DNA from 2 places in the Mammaliicoccus sp. D-M19 genome. Region 1 is predicted to be linked to the other one. Evidence: a T-box and tRNA genes for the amino acid it is inferred to sense, from the RefSeq annotation. Region 1 holds a T-box; the other holds one or more tRNA genes.
What was found. The T-box of region 1 lies ahead of serS (serine--tRNA ligase). A T-box ahead of a tRNA ligase gene usually reads a tRNA of that ligase, here a tRNA-Ser.
Positions count from the first base shown of each region.

Region 2: it encodes a tRNA-Ser, which carries the amino acid that the T-box ahead of serS (serine--tRNA ligase) is inferred to sense. The anticodon was not compared.

Region 1 is NZ_JAJNHW010000009.1:60,474-68,094, forward strand. Features, by position in the region: gene hutH (histidine ammonia-lyase) at 1-362, shown strand, start outside; gene LQ675_RS13225 (YjiH family protein) at 390-1,700, shown strand; gene hutU (urocanate hydratase) at 1,718-3,385, shown strand; gene hutI (imidazolonepropionase) at 3,378-4,619, shown strand; T-box leader at 4,668-4,863, shown strand; gene serS (serine--tRNA ligase) at 4,927-6,204, shown strand; gene LQ675_RS13245 (YceI family protein) at 6,329-6,844, shown strand; gene LQ675_RS13250 (AzlC family ABC transporter permease) at 7,257-7,621, shown strand, end outside.
Region 2 is NZ_JAJNHW010000011.1:57,713-65,333, forward strand. Features, by position in the region: gene gltB (glutamate synthase large subunit) at 136-4,629, shown strand; gene LQ675_RS14350 (glutamate synthase subunit beta) at 4,645-6,102, shown strand; tRNA gene LQ675_RS14355 (tRNA-Ser) at 6,163-6,255, shown strand; gene LQ675_RS14360 (S66 peptidase family protein) at 6,857-7,621, shown strand, end outside.

The sequences.
Region 1 (7,621 bases):
AGCCAGGATTACAAAGTGGTGCTATGATTATGCAATATGCAGCAGCATCACTCGTTTCAGAGAATAAGACATTAGCACATCCAGCAAGCGTTGATTCAATACCATCATCTGCAAACCAAGAGGACCATGTATCAATGGGAACGATTGGTGCTAGGCATGCTTATCAGATAATCCAAAATGTAAGAAGAGTCATTTCAATAGAGTGTATCATCGCTTTACAAGCTGTAGAAATTAAAGGGGTAGAGAAACTGTCGCCTAAGACAAAAGAGAAATACGATGAATTAAGAGCGATTGTTCCTTCAATAACACAAGATAGAGTATTCCATCATGATATAGAGAAAGTTTGTGAATATTTAAGATAATCATTTAACAAACAAAGGGGTTTTGTGATGAATAATCAACAACTAAACAACAAAGGTAAGGATATGTGGAGGTTTTATGTATTTAGTTTATTAGGAATTATATTATTTTTTGTTCCTATAACGATTGGTAAGAATAATACGATACTAGTAGACCATATACATTTATCATTGCGTTCATTATTAGGAGGATATACTGCTTATTATGCTTTAATCATTATATTAATTGGCGCAATATTACCTATCATAAGAATGGATTTTAAAAAGTCAGTGACAGATTTTATTTTAGTTGTCGTGAAAATCATCGGTGCAATAATAGGGTGTATGTACGTCTTTAATATAGGACCGAAACTATTATTTCAGCCTAACTATGGGCCATTCTTATTTGAAAAGTTAATGTTACCACTAAGTATATTGATTCCTGTAGGTGCCATTGCATTATCATTTTTAGTAGGTTATGGACTCTTAGAATTTATTGGGGTCTTTATGCAACCTATTATGAGACCAATATTTAAGACACCTGGAAAGTCTGCTGTTGATGCAGTAGCTTCATTCGTTGGAAGTTACTCATTAGGCTTATTGATCACAAATAGAGTGTATAAAGATGGCATGTATAACAAGAAAGAAGCAGTTATCATTGCGACTGGATTTTCTACAGTGTCAGCAACATTTATGGTAATTGTCGCAAGGACACTAAATATAATGGATATGTGGAATTTATTCTTTTGGTCGACATTAGTTATTACATTTGCTGTGACTGCAATTTCTGCACATTTACCACCGATTTCAAGAGAATCGGAAGCATATTACAATAACCAAGAAGGTCAAAAAGAAGTAAAAGTCCAAGGTAGTTATATTAAAACAGCTTATACAGAAGCAAAAAGACAATCACACCAATCATTAACATTATTTAAAAATATCATGACCAATTTAAAAGATGGTATAGAGATGACAATGGCTATACTACCCTCTATCCTATCAATCGGATTTCTAGGTTTAGTATTAGCTAATTTCACACCTATTATTGATTGGCTAAGTTATATATTTTATCCATTTATTTATATTTTTCCAATAGATGATAAACCGTTATTAGCAAAAGCTTCAACGATTTCAATTATAGAAATGTTTTTACCTTCTCTTCTAGTTGTTAAAGCATCAATTGAAGTGAAGTTTGTTACAGCAATTACAAGTATCTCAGCAATTATATTCTTCTCTGCTTTGGTACCTTGTATTTTAGCAACAGATATCAAAATTCCAATATGGAAGTTAGTAGTGATTTGGTTTATCCGTGTTGCACTTACTTTATTAATTGCAATACCATTTAGTTTATTAATATTTTAGAAAAGGGGAAATGAGATATGTCTAGAGCAATTAAAGCGAAAAAAGGTTTAGAAATTGAGTGTAAAGGTTGGGAACAAGAAGCGGTTCTAAGAATGTTATACAACAACCTTGATCCTGAGGTTGCGGAACATCCTGAGAAGTTAGTTGTATATGGTGGTATTGGTAAAGCTGCGCGTAACTGGGAAAGTTTCGACGCGATTGTTGATACGTTAAGAAGATTAGAGAATGATGAAACGATGCTTGTTCAATCTGGTAAGCCAGTTGCTGTTTTCAAAACGCATGAAGAAGCACCTCGTGTATTATTATCAAACTCTGTATTAGTACCTAAATGGGCTAACTGGGAACATTTCCATGAATTAGATAAAAAAGGGCTTATGATGTACGGTCAAATGACTGCTGGAAGCTGGATTTATATCGGTTCTCAAGGTATTGTTCAAGGTACTTACGAGACGTTTGCTGAATGTGCGAACCAGCATTTTGGAGGATCATTAAAAGGTACGATTACGTTAACAGCTGGATTAGGCGGTATGGGTGGTGCGCAACCATTAGCTGTAACGATGAATGGTGGGGTCGCTATCTGTGTAGACGTCGATCCGTCTAGAATTGAAAAACGTATCGAAACAAGATATTGCGATGTTATGACAGATTCATTAGATGAAGCTTTAGAAAAAGCAGAAGAAGCTAAAAAAGCGGGTAAACCTTTATCAATAGGTTTAGTAGGTAATGCTGCTGAAATTCATCATGAAATCTTAAATAGGGGATTTAAAATTGATATCGTGACTGACCAAACTTCTGCACATGATCCATTAAACGGTTATGTGCCTGAAGGATATTCACTTGAAGAAGCGGATAAACTTCGTGAAAGTGACCCTAAAAAATACGTAGAATTGTCTTCAGCATCTATGAGAAAACATGTAGAAGCAATGTTATTATTCCAAAAAAATGGTGCTGTTGCATTTGACTATGGTAATAATATTAGACAAGTAGCATTTGATGAAGGTTTAGAAAATGCATTTGATTTCCCAGGATTTGTACCTGCATATATCCGTCCATTATTCTGTGAAGGTAAAGGACCATTTAGATTTGCTGCTTTAAGTGGCGACCCTAAAGATATTGAAAGAGCAGACGAATTAATGCGCGAACTCTTCCCTGAAGACGAAAAATTAATGCGCTGGTTGGATATGGCAAGTGAAAAAATTGCTTTCCAAGGCTTACCTTCAAGAATTGCATGGCTTGGTTACGGCGAACGTGCAAAAATGGGATTAGCATTAAATGAACTTGTTAGAAAAGGTGAAATATCAGCACCAATCGTTATTGGACGTGACCACTTAGATTCAGGTTCAGTAGCATCACCAAATAGAGAAACAGAATCAATGAAAGACGGATCAGATGCTGTAGGTGACTGGGCAATCTTAAATGCACTTGTAAACACAGCTGCAGGTGGTTCTTGGATTTCAGTTCACCATGGTGGCGGTGTAGGTATGGGATACTCATTACACGCTGGTATGGTCGTTGTAGCAGACGGTAGTGAACGCGCTGATAGAAGACTAGGCAGAGTATTAACAACTGATCCAGGTATGGGTGTAGCAAGACATGCTGATGCAGGATATGACATTGCAATTGATACTGCAAAAGAAAGAAACGTAGATATTCCAATGTTAAAGGAGAAAGATAACCATGAATGATATCATAATCCAAAATATAGGCGAATTAATTTTACCGAAGAAAACTGACGGACCTCTTAAAGGGAAAGCTTTAAATGAATTAAATATTATCAAGAATGGCACAGTTGTTATAAATGAAGGTAAAGTCGTTTATGCAGGTGATCATACTGAAGAATTTGAAGCTAAAGAAGTCATTGATGCCACTCATAAAGTCGTATCACCAGGCTTAGTAGACGCACATACACACTTAGTGTTTGGTGGATCTAGAGAACATGAAATGGCACTTAAACAACAAGGGGTAAGTTATCTTGATATCTTGAAACAAGGTGGCGGTATTTTAAGTACGGTTGAAGCGACTCGTGAATCAAGTGAAGAAACACTATACGAAAAATCTAAAAAAGAAATTATTAGAATGATTCAATTCGGTACGACAACTGTAGAAGCTAAAAGTGGTTACGGTTTAGATAAAGCAACTGAATTAAAACAATTAAATGTGGCACATCAATTAGCGCAAGACTTACCGATTCGAATGAAACATACATTTTTAGGACCACACGCAGTGCCTAAAGATGCGAAAGACAATGCAACATTCTTACAAGAAATGATTGATTTATTAGATGATGTGAAAGATAAAGCTGACTTCGCGGATATCTTCTGTGAAACAGGTGTGTTCACAATTGATGAATCAAGACGTTATATGCAAGCAGCAAAAGATAAAGGTTTAAAAGTTAAAATTCATGCTGATGAAATCGATCCACTTGGTGGACTAGGGTTAGCGATAGATGAAGGTGCAATATCTGCAGACCATCTCGTAGCTTCTAGTGAAGAAGATAAGGCAGCGTTAAAAGACAGTGCCACTGTAGCTGTATTATTGCCAGGCACAACGTTCTATTTAGGTAAAGATCAATATGCAGATGCAAGAGGTATGATTGATCATAATGGTGCTGTTGCAATTGCGACAGACTTCAATCCAGGTAGCTGTGTTACGGACAATCTTCAACTTGTAATGAGTATTGCGGCATTAAAGCTTAAGCTTACGCCTAATGAAATTTGGAATGCTGTTACAGTTAATGCAGCTAAAGCAATTGATGCAGAAGCAGGTACACTTGAAGTTGGCGATCAAGCTGATGTAGTTGTATGGGATATTCCAAACCATGAATATTTACCATATCATTACGGTGTAAATCATGCCGAAACAGTCATCATTAACGGCAAAAAAGTCTATGAAAACACAGGTCTCTTGACTGAATCATAAGTATAGCTTGAAAATATGATATCAATTTGATATATTTATGTTAATTTAATAACTATATTGTTTAGGAATAAGTAATTTAAGCGTACATGTATAGAGAGCTTGTGGTTGGTGTAAACAAGTCATGAAACTTAAACGAATCTATCCTTTTAAGAAGAACAATCGGTAGAAACCGTTATATGACTTAGAGTGCAGTTTTTAATAACTGTTAAATAGGGTGGCAACGCGTAAGCACCACGTCCCTTGTGTAACAACGAGGAACGTGGTGCTTTTTTCTTAAACAATTATAGTATAAGAGGGAGGAAATATTATGTTAGACATAAGATTAATTAGGTCTGAACCGGAATTTGTTAAAGATAAAGTAGCCAAAAGAGGTGACGATCCAAAGGTCATCGATGAAATTTTAGAATTAGACAAAAAACGCCGTGAACTCATTGCTCAAACAGAAGAACTTAAATCACGTCGTAATAAAGTAAGCGGTGAAATTGCGCAGAAGAAACGCAATAAAGAAAATGCAGACGATGTTATTTTAGAAATGCGTCAAGTTGGCGATCAAATTAAAGAAATCGACCAAAATTTAAATCAATTAAATGAAGATGTTACGTACAGATTAGTAAGAATTCCTAATTTAATTAGTGATGAAACACCAGTCGGTAAAGATGAAGATGATAATGTAGAAGTACGTAAATGGGGTACACCACGTCAATTTGATTTTGAATCTAAAGCGCACTGGGATTTAGTTGAAAATCTTAAGATGGCAGACTTTGAAAGAGCTGCTAAAGTATCAGGTGCACGCTTCGTATTCTTAACAGGCAAAGGTGCACAACTTGAAAGAGCACTTATGAACTTCATGGTAACAATGCATACAACGCAACATGGTTATACTGAAATGATGGTGCCTCAACTTGTAAACGCAGATTCTATGTTTGGTACTAGCCAATTGCCTAAATTTGAAGAAGATTTATTTAAAGTAGAAAAAGAAGGATTATATACAATTCCAACTGCTGAAGTACCTTTAACAAACTTCTATCGTGATGAAGTGTTACAAGATGAACAATTCCCAATTAAATTTACAGGGCAATCTGCATGTTTCAGAAGCGAAGCTGGATCAGCAGGTAGAGATACAAGAGGTTTAATTAGATTACACCAATTTAATAAAGTTGAAATGGTGAGATATGAAAGACCTGAAGATTCATTTAAAGCACTAGAAGAATTAACTCAACACGCTGAAAATATTTTACAAGCTTTAGAATTACCATACAGAACTGTGAACTTATGTACAGGGGATATTGGATTTGGAAGTTCTAAAACATATGATATAGAAGTATGGCTACCAAGTTACAACGATTATAAAGAAATCAGTTCATGTTCAAATATGACAGATTTCCAAGCACGAAGAGCAAATATAAGATTTAAACGAAGCAAAGATGCGAAACCAGAATACGTACACACACTAAACGGAAGTGGATTAGCAGTAGGTCGTACATTTGCTGCAATCGTTGAAAACTACCAAAATGAAGACGGTACAATCACTGTACCTGAAGTATTAGTACCATTTATGGGCGGCTTAAAAACAATTGAATTATAAGTGAGTTAAATCTCACAAAAAGGGTAATCATATATTGGTTACTCTTTTTTTGATTTAATGCTTGAATATACTTTTTATATTTGATATACTAAGTATACAAAATAAATAAAGGGAGTTTTGACAGATGACTAATTTCAATTTCGACAAAGCACACAGTAGTTTAGAATTTACAGTAAAACATTTAATGGTATCTCGCGTTAAAGGTACTTTTGAAGATTATAACGTAGAAGTATCAGGAGATATTAATGACCTTTCTACATTAAAAGCAACAGTTACAATAAAAGCAGATTCAATCAATACTAAAAACGCTGACCGTGACGCTCACTTAAAATCAGCTGACTTCTTTAGTGCAGATGAAAATCCAAATATTACATTTGAATCAAAATCAATCAGTGAAGATTCAATTACAGGTGATTTAACAATCGCTGGCGTAACACACGAAGAAACATTTGACGTTGATTTCAACGGCGTAAGTAAAAACCCATTAAATGGTGAAACAGTAACAGGTTTCGCAGTAACTGGTAAAATCGACCGCGAAAAATACGGCGTATCATTTAACCAAGCATTAGAAACTGGTGGCGTGATGATCGGTAGAGATGTTAAATTCGAGGCAAGTGCAGAATTCGGTTTAAGTGAATAATTTATATAGATAATCAAACAGTAGAAATTCATTCAATTGAATTTCTGCTGTTTTTTATATGGTTTGAGATATAAATATAAGTGCACGAAGACTGAGAGATATCGTGCGCTAAGGTACAAAATCAAGGTATAACGCACGAAGACTTGATCATCTATGGCCATCTAAGCCCAAATGATTAATCCAGTATCAAATTGATTAATTATTTTCCGAATATTTAATCAAGTGTTATTGATAAAGTAATATAGGTATGATAAAACTAATACATATTAAAATTCTTTAGAGGTAAGTAAGATTGAGGTTAGACAAACGTTAGACTTACCTTTAACTGTAGATTGGAGGCATCGTTGTGACAAGTACGAGTATTACGAATAAAGGTTTGTTCCTTCAAGGTGTTAAAGATTGTATACCAACTATGCTTGGATACTTTAGTGTTGCATTAGCTTTTGGTATCGTCGGTATTTCATCTGGTTTATCTATTTTGGAAATTGCATTGTTGTCTATTTTTGTCTATGCGGGTGCTGCTCAATTTATTATATGTGCGTTGGTCGCCATCCACTCCCCTATTTCAGCAATTCTATTGACGGTATTTTTTGTTAACTCAAGAATGTTTCTTCAAAGTTTGGCTTTAGTCCCAGCATTTAAAGGAAATGGTTTTTGGTCGAATATAGGAATAGGCACACTTGTAACGGATGAGTCATTCGGTGTTGCGATTACGAAATATGTGAAAGAGAAATCGCTCAATGCGACTTGGATGCATGGTTTAAATATTTCAGCTTA
Region 2 (7,621 bases), on a different contig from region 1:
ACCTCATTATTTATATTATCTAATTTTTAGATATATTTCATCTATTTTATATATTGTTAAGATAAGTCCTTGTAAAGTATGATATAGACTATCAATTATTGAAGATTCTGAAATTTATTGTTGAGGTGATGTCGAATGTCATTTAAGAAAGATAGAAGACAACTTGGCCTATATGATTCGATGGACGAGCATGATGCTTGCGGGATTGGCTTTTACGCCAATATGGACAACAAAAGGTCACATGAAATTGTACTAAAGTCAATTGAAATGCTTTGTAGGTTAGATCATAGAGGTGGAGTTGGAGCTGACGGAATTACTGGTGATGGTGCTGGTATTATGACAGAAGTCCCTCACCTCTATTTTAAACAAAAATTAAAATTAAATTTACCTGAAGAAGAACATTATGCAGTAGGTATGTTCTTCACTGATGAAAAAATAGCTGGCAGTGAACATGAAAAGAAGTTTAATGCGTACTTTGAAGAAGAAGGGTTAAAAGTTATTGGATACAGAGATGTTCCATTAGATACGTCAGTATTGGCAGAACATGTCGAAGCGACAATGCCTTGTATTCAACAAGTGTTTGTTGAAAATCATTCAAGTGAACACTTTGATCGTTCGTTATTCATTGCACGTAAACAAATTGAAAGATATGGCGATGAACAAGATTTAGATTTATACTTTGCAAGTTTATCTAGACGCACAATCGTATATAAAGGTTGGTTGCGTTCTGACCAAATTAAAGGTTTATATATTGATTTGTTAGATGAGGATTATGTTTCTAAATTTGGTTCTGTACATTCGAGATTTAGTACGAATACATTTCCAAGTTGGAAAAGAGCACATCCAAATAGATTATTAATGCATAATGGTGAAATTAATACGATTAAAGGTAATGTTAACTGGATGCGTGCAAGACAAGATAGATTAATTGAAACAATCTTTGGTGATGTGAAAGATAAGATTGGAACAGTGCTAGATGAATCAGGAAGTGACTCATCAATCGTTGATAATGCACTCGAGTTCTTAAGTTTAAGTATTCCTCCAGAACAAGCTGCAATGCTATTGATTCCTGAACCGTGGTTATATAACGAAACACAAGATCCTAAAATTAGAGCTTTCTATGAATATTACAGTTATTTAATGGAACCGTGGGACGGTCCGACAATGATTAGTTTCTGTGATGGAGATAAACTTGGCGCATTAACAGACCGTAATGGTTTAAGACCTGGTCGTTACACAATTACAGATTCAAATGAAATTATATTTTCTTCAGAAGTAGGCGTTATTGACGTTGAAGAAGAACATGTTGTTTATAAAGGGCAACTCAACCCAGGTAAACTTTTATTAGTGGATTTTAAAGAGAATAAAGTTATCGAAAATGATGAATTAAAACAACGTATCGCAAGTGAATATCCTTATGATGAGTGGGTAAGTCATAAAGCGTTAAACGTAAATGATACAGTGGCGACACCATCACATGTTGAAGAAGAAAAATTATTCCAATTACAACGTCGTTTCGGATATACAAAAGAAGAAATTAATAAATATATGTCAGAACTCGTGAGTGAAAAGAAAGATCCAATTGGTGCGATGGGCTTTGATACGCCAGTTGCCGTGTTAAGTACGAGACCAGAATCGTTGTTTAATTACTTTAAACAACATTTTGCTCAAGTAACGAATCCACCAATTGACTCATATAGAGAGAAAATCGTTACAAGTGAATTGGTTTACTTAGGTAAAGAAGGTAACTTGTTACAACCGCATCAAGATAACACGAGAAGAATTCAGTTAAATCATCCAGTATTATCGAAAGCGCAACTTGAGCAAATTCAGGATAGTGAATTTAATGTTGCGGTGATTCCGACGACTTACACAGGTTCACTTAAAGAAGCGTTAGATGACTTAGGACAAACTGTATCGAAAGCCGTTAAAAATGGTGCTGAGATTATTGTCTTAGAAGATGAGTCTGTTGAAGATTTAGAAGCGGCGTTTGCAATGCCGATATTATTAGCGGTTAGTCACATTCATCAACACTTGATTAGAACGGGTCAACGTTTAGATACAAGTATTGTGGCTTATTCTGGTGAGTGTCGTGAAGTACATCATTTAGCTACATTAATAGGTTATGGTGCCAATGCTGTTGTGCCATACTTAGCACATTATACGATTGAAGATTTAACTGCTGCGGGACGTCTTGAAGGTACAGTTGAACAGAATATTGATACGTTTAGTCAAACGTTATCAGCTGGTGTGATTAAAGTAATGGCTAAAATGGGTATTTCAACTGTTCAAAGTTATCAAGGTGCACAAATCTTTGAAGCAATTGGATTAGGTAAAGATGTTATCGATCAATACTTTACAGGTACACCGTCTAAACTTTCTGGTATATCAATTGATACGATTGATAAAGAGAATAAAGCTAGACAGTCTGAACAGATTAAATATTTAAATTCAGGTAGTACTTTCCAATGGCGTCAACAAGGTGAATATCATGCATTCAATCCTAAAACAATTCATTTATTACAACATGCATGTAGAGATAATAATTTTGAAATGTTTAAAGAGTATTCTGAAGCTGCAGATAGTGAACGTATGAGTCACTTAAGAAACTTACTTGATTTTAAATCAAATCGCGCAATTGATTTAAAAGATGTAGAATCTGCTGACCAAATTGTGAAACGCTTTAAGACAGGTGCGATGAGCTTCGGTTCTATTTCTCAAGAAGCGCATCAAACTTTAGCAGAAGCGATGAATAGAATTGGTGGACGTAGTAATAGTGGTGAAGGTGGAGAAAATCCAGAACGCTTTATTATTAAGCCGGATGGCACAAATTATATGAGTGCTATTAAACAAGTCGCATCAGGTCGCTTTGGTGTAACGAGCGATTACTTACAACACGCTAAAGAAATTCAAATTAAAGTCGCACAAGGTGCTAAACCTGGTGAAGGTGGACAATTACCTGGTACAAAAGTTTATCCTTGGGTAGCTGAAGTACGTGGTTCAACACCGGGTGTCGGATTAATTTCACCACCACCTCACCATGATATATATTCTATTGAGGACTTAGCACAATTGATTCATGACTTAAAGAATGCAAATAGAAAAGCAGACATCAGTGTTAAGCTCGTTTCTAAATCTGGTGTAGGTACAATTGCAGCAGGTGTTGCTAAAGCTTTTGCCGACAAGATTGTCATCAGTGGATATGACGGCGGTACAGGTGCATCACCTAAGACGAGTATTCAACATGCTGGGTTACCGTGGGAGATTGGTTTATCTGAAACACATCAAACGCTTATGTTAAACGGTCTTCGTTCACGTGTAACGTTAGAAACAGATGGTAAATTAATGACTGGTCGTGACGTTGCACTCGCTTGTGCGTTAGGTGCAGAAGAGTTTGCATTTGCGACAGCACCTTTAGTCGTGCTTGGCTGTATTATGATGAGAGTATGCCATAAAGATACATGCCCAGTTGGTATTGCGACTCAAAATGGCGACTTACGAAAATTATATACAGGTAAAGCAGATCACATCGTAAACTTCATGTATTTTATTGCCGAGGAAATAAGAGAAATTCTAGCTTCATTAGGCTTAAAAACAATGGACGAACTTGTAGGTAGAACGGACTTGTTATCAGTATCAAACAGATATTACTCTCACCCTAAAGCGAGAGAACTTGATTTAGAGGCACTTTTATTTGTAAATGAAGGTGAAAGATACCGCTCTATGAATCAAAATCATCACCTTGATGTTGGATTCGACTTAACGAAATTATATGAAGATGCAAAAGCATCAATTGATCATGGTGAAAAATTTGTTGGTAGTTATAACGTTCGAAATACTGAAAGAGATGTTGGTGTTATTACAGGTAGTTATATTACAGAAGTGCATGGTGAACCTGGTTTACCAGAAGATACAATAAGTGTTAAGACGTTTAAACATGCTGGACAAAGTTATGGTGCATTCACGCCTAAAGGTATGACGTTACATCATACTGGTGACGCTAACGATTACTTTGGTAAAGGTTTATCTGGAGGTAAATTGATCTTAAATGCACCTAACGAAGATAGAGAAGACAATATCATCGTCGGTAACGTTTGTTTCTACGGTGCGACAAGTGGAACATCTTATATTAACGGTAGAGCTGGGGAACGTTTCTGTGTAAGAAATAGTGGCGTTAACGTCGTTGTTGAAGGTGTTGGCGACCACGGTTTAGAATACATGACTGGTGGACGTGTCGTCATTTTAGGTGATGTAGGGCGTAACTTCGGTCAAGGTATGAGTGGTGGTGTATGTTACGCATTGCCAACAGATGTTGAAGCATTCAAAAAAGATAATGAACTTGACACTTTAGAGTTTGAAACATTAAAAGATCCAGATGAAATTGCGAATTTAAGACACATGTTAGAAGAACATGTTCGATATACAAATAGTAAAAAAGCAAAAGCAGTGCTAACGTCATTTGACACAATTGTCGACAAAGTGGTTAAAGTGATTCCGAAAGACTACAAACTCATGATGCAGAAGATTTCACTACACAAATTAGAAAACGAAGAAGATGCACTGTTAAATGCATTCTTTGATGATCGAAAATCTATTGGTGATGAAGAAGAACTGGCTTCGGTATATTAAGAAGGAGGGCATATTATGGGTGAATTTAAAGGTTTTATGAAGTATCCTAAGCAACAACTTGATGAGTTGCCGTTAAAAGATAGAATTAAAGGATATGACGCATTCCAACAACGTTTTACTAAAGAAGACGCAGCTACACAAGGTGCGCGTTGTATGGATTGCGGAACACCATTTTGTCAAACAGGCTCATCATTCGGTAGAGATACAATAGGTTGTCCAATAGGTAACTATATACCAGAATGGAATGACTTAGTGTATCGCAAAGATTATGAAGAAGCATATGCAAGATTATCAGAAACAAATAACTTTCCTGAATTTACAGGTCGTGTATGTCCTGCACCATGTGAATCTTCATGTGTCTTAGCGATTAATAATGATTCAGTCGCTATCAAAGGTATAGAACGTACAATTATAGATGAAGCGTATGATATGGGACTTGTGAAACCTAAGTTTCCAGAACATCGCTTAGAAGAAAAAGTAGCCATTATCGGTAGTGGTCCAGCAGGCTTAACAGCTGCAGAAGAATTAAATTTACTTGGCTATAATGTGACTGTATATGAGCGTAACCATCGTCCAGGTGGTTTGCTTATGTACGGCATACCAAGTATGAAATTAGATAAAGAAGTTATCGAACGTCGTGTGAAATTAATGGAAGAAGCGGGTATCGTCTTTAAAACAGATGTTAATGTGGGGAAAGACATCACGAAAGAGGAACTAGATGAACAGTATGATGCAATTATTGTTTGTACAGGCTCACAAAAAGGGCGTGACCTACCATTAGAAGGACGTATGAGCTTCGGTATACATTTTGCGATGGAATATTTAACAGAGCAAACGCAATTACAAATGGGAGAAATTGACGAACCAACTATAACAGCAAAAGGTAAAAATGTGATTGTAATCGGTGCGGGTGATACAGGTGCTGACTGCGTAGCAACAGCATTAAGAGATGACTGTAAATCAGTCGTTCAATTTAATAAATATGTAAGACTAACAGATAAAATGGAACAAAATACATCATGGCCATTACCAATGCCAATCTTCAAGTTAGACTATGCGCATAAAGAATATCGTGAAAAGTTCGGATTTGAACCAAGAGCATATGGTATTCAAACAATGCGTTATGATGTTGATGAAAATGGTAATATTCGCGGTTTATATACGCAAGTGTTAGAAGAAACTGAAGACGGAATGGTCATTGTAGAAGGTACAGAACGTCATTGGCCAGCAGATTTAGTCCTATTATCAATCGGTTTTGAAGGTACAGAACATTTAGTGCCACATTCATTCAACTTAAAGACAGAACGAAACAAAATCATAGCAAATGAAAAAGACTTCAGAACAAATCAAGATAAAGTATTTGTAGCTGGAGATGCAAGAAAAGGTCAAAGTTTAGTCGTTTGGGCAATAAAAGAAGGGCGTGCAGTTGCAAAAGCTGTAGATGAATCCTTAAAGAAAAAAATTACAATTTAAATTTTGTGATTTTTGTTGACATCAGTAATGGCATGTTATAAGATAAATAATGTCTTATTTGGAGGAATACCCAAGTCCGGCTGAAGGGATCGGTCTTGAAAACCGACAGGGGCTTAACGGCTCGCGGGGGTTCGAATCCCTCTTCCTCCGCCATTATTTTTTAAATATCCAAGACTATATATATAAAGAACACTGTCCACTTTTGTGGGCAGTGTTTTTTTGTTGCGAAAAAATATAATGGTTGGATGTATATTTGGGAGCGGAGTGGAGATTAAGTTGCAGGGTGGAATATTGCGGTGAAAATATAGTAGGTGGAAATATAGGGGCGTTGTTAGGGACATAATTCGGAGAAGTGTCTCTAAGGGGTGACGTTAGGGACAGAATTCTGAGAAGTGTCCGTAAGAGGCGTTGTTAGGGACAGAATTCTGAGAAATGTCCATAAGAGGTGCTGTTAGGGACAGAATTCTGAGAAATGTCCGTAAATGAGCGCCTATCTAATTACCAGAATTCGAAATAATAGAAGATACAGCGTTCTAACTACCAGAATTCGAAATAATGGAAGTTACAGCATTCTAATTACCAGAATTCCGAATAATGACAGTTACTCGGACCGGACTCCAAACTAACTCCAACCTCACTCGAACCTAATTCCAACCTCATATCGTCATGCGATTATGACAATTTCTTTTGTTTTCACAAAAGGATAACAACTTTGTTATAATATAAGAATATTCTGATAAAAGGTCGTGTCTTAATGAAAGCAAAGGGATTAAATAGAGGAGATGTGGTGGGGGTTGTAGCATTAGCGAGTCCGCCAAACCAAACGCATTTAAAGAACGGGTTGAAACTTTTAGAAGAGAAATATGGTATTCGGTTTAAACTAGCGAAAAATATAGACCGCGTTCATGGTCATTTAGCGGGAACGGATGATGAACGATTAGATAGTTTGCATGACATGTTAGAAGATGATGAAGTGAAAGGCATAATATGTGCTTGCGGTGGTTATGGTACACCTAGAATTGTAGAACGTATTGATTATAATCTTGTAAAAGCACATCCTAAAATTATATGGGGATATAGTGATATTACATGCTTACACAATGCTATTAGACAACAAACGGGATTGGTAACATTTCAAGGTCCTATGATCGCATCAGATATAGGAGATACTTATAATGAGATTTCTATTGGAAGCTTTGAGCAGTTATTTAATGGTGAAGCTGTGTCTTATCCTACAGATCAATTAACGTTTAAATCGTTGGTTGGTGGCCGCGTTGAAGGAGAAATTGTTGGTGGTTGTTTATCTTTACTTGTTTCAAGTCTAGGAACACCATATGAAATCGATACTAAGGGCAAAATTTTATTTATAGAAGATATTGGTGAAGTGCCTTATAAGGTAGACGGATTTTTACAACAACTCAAATCTGCTGGCAAGTTAAATGATGCTTCTGGATTTATTTTCGGGCCATTCACAGATAGCGAGCCTAAAAATCCAAAGAAATCTTTAACGATGAAAGAA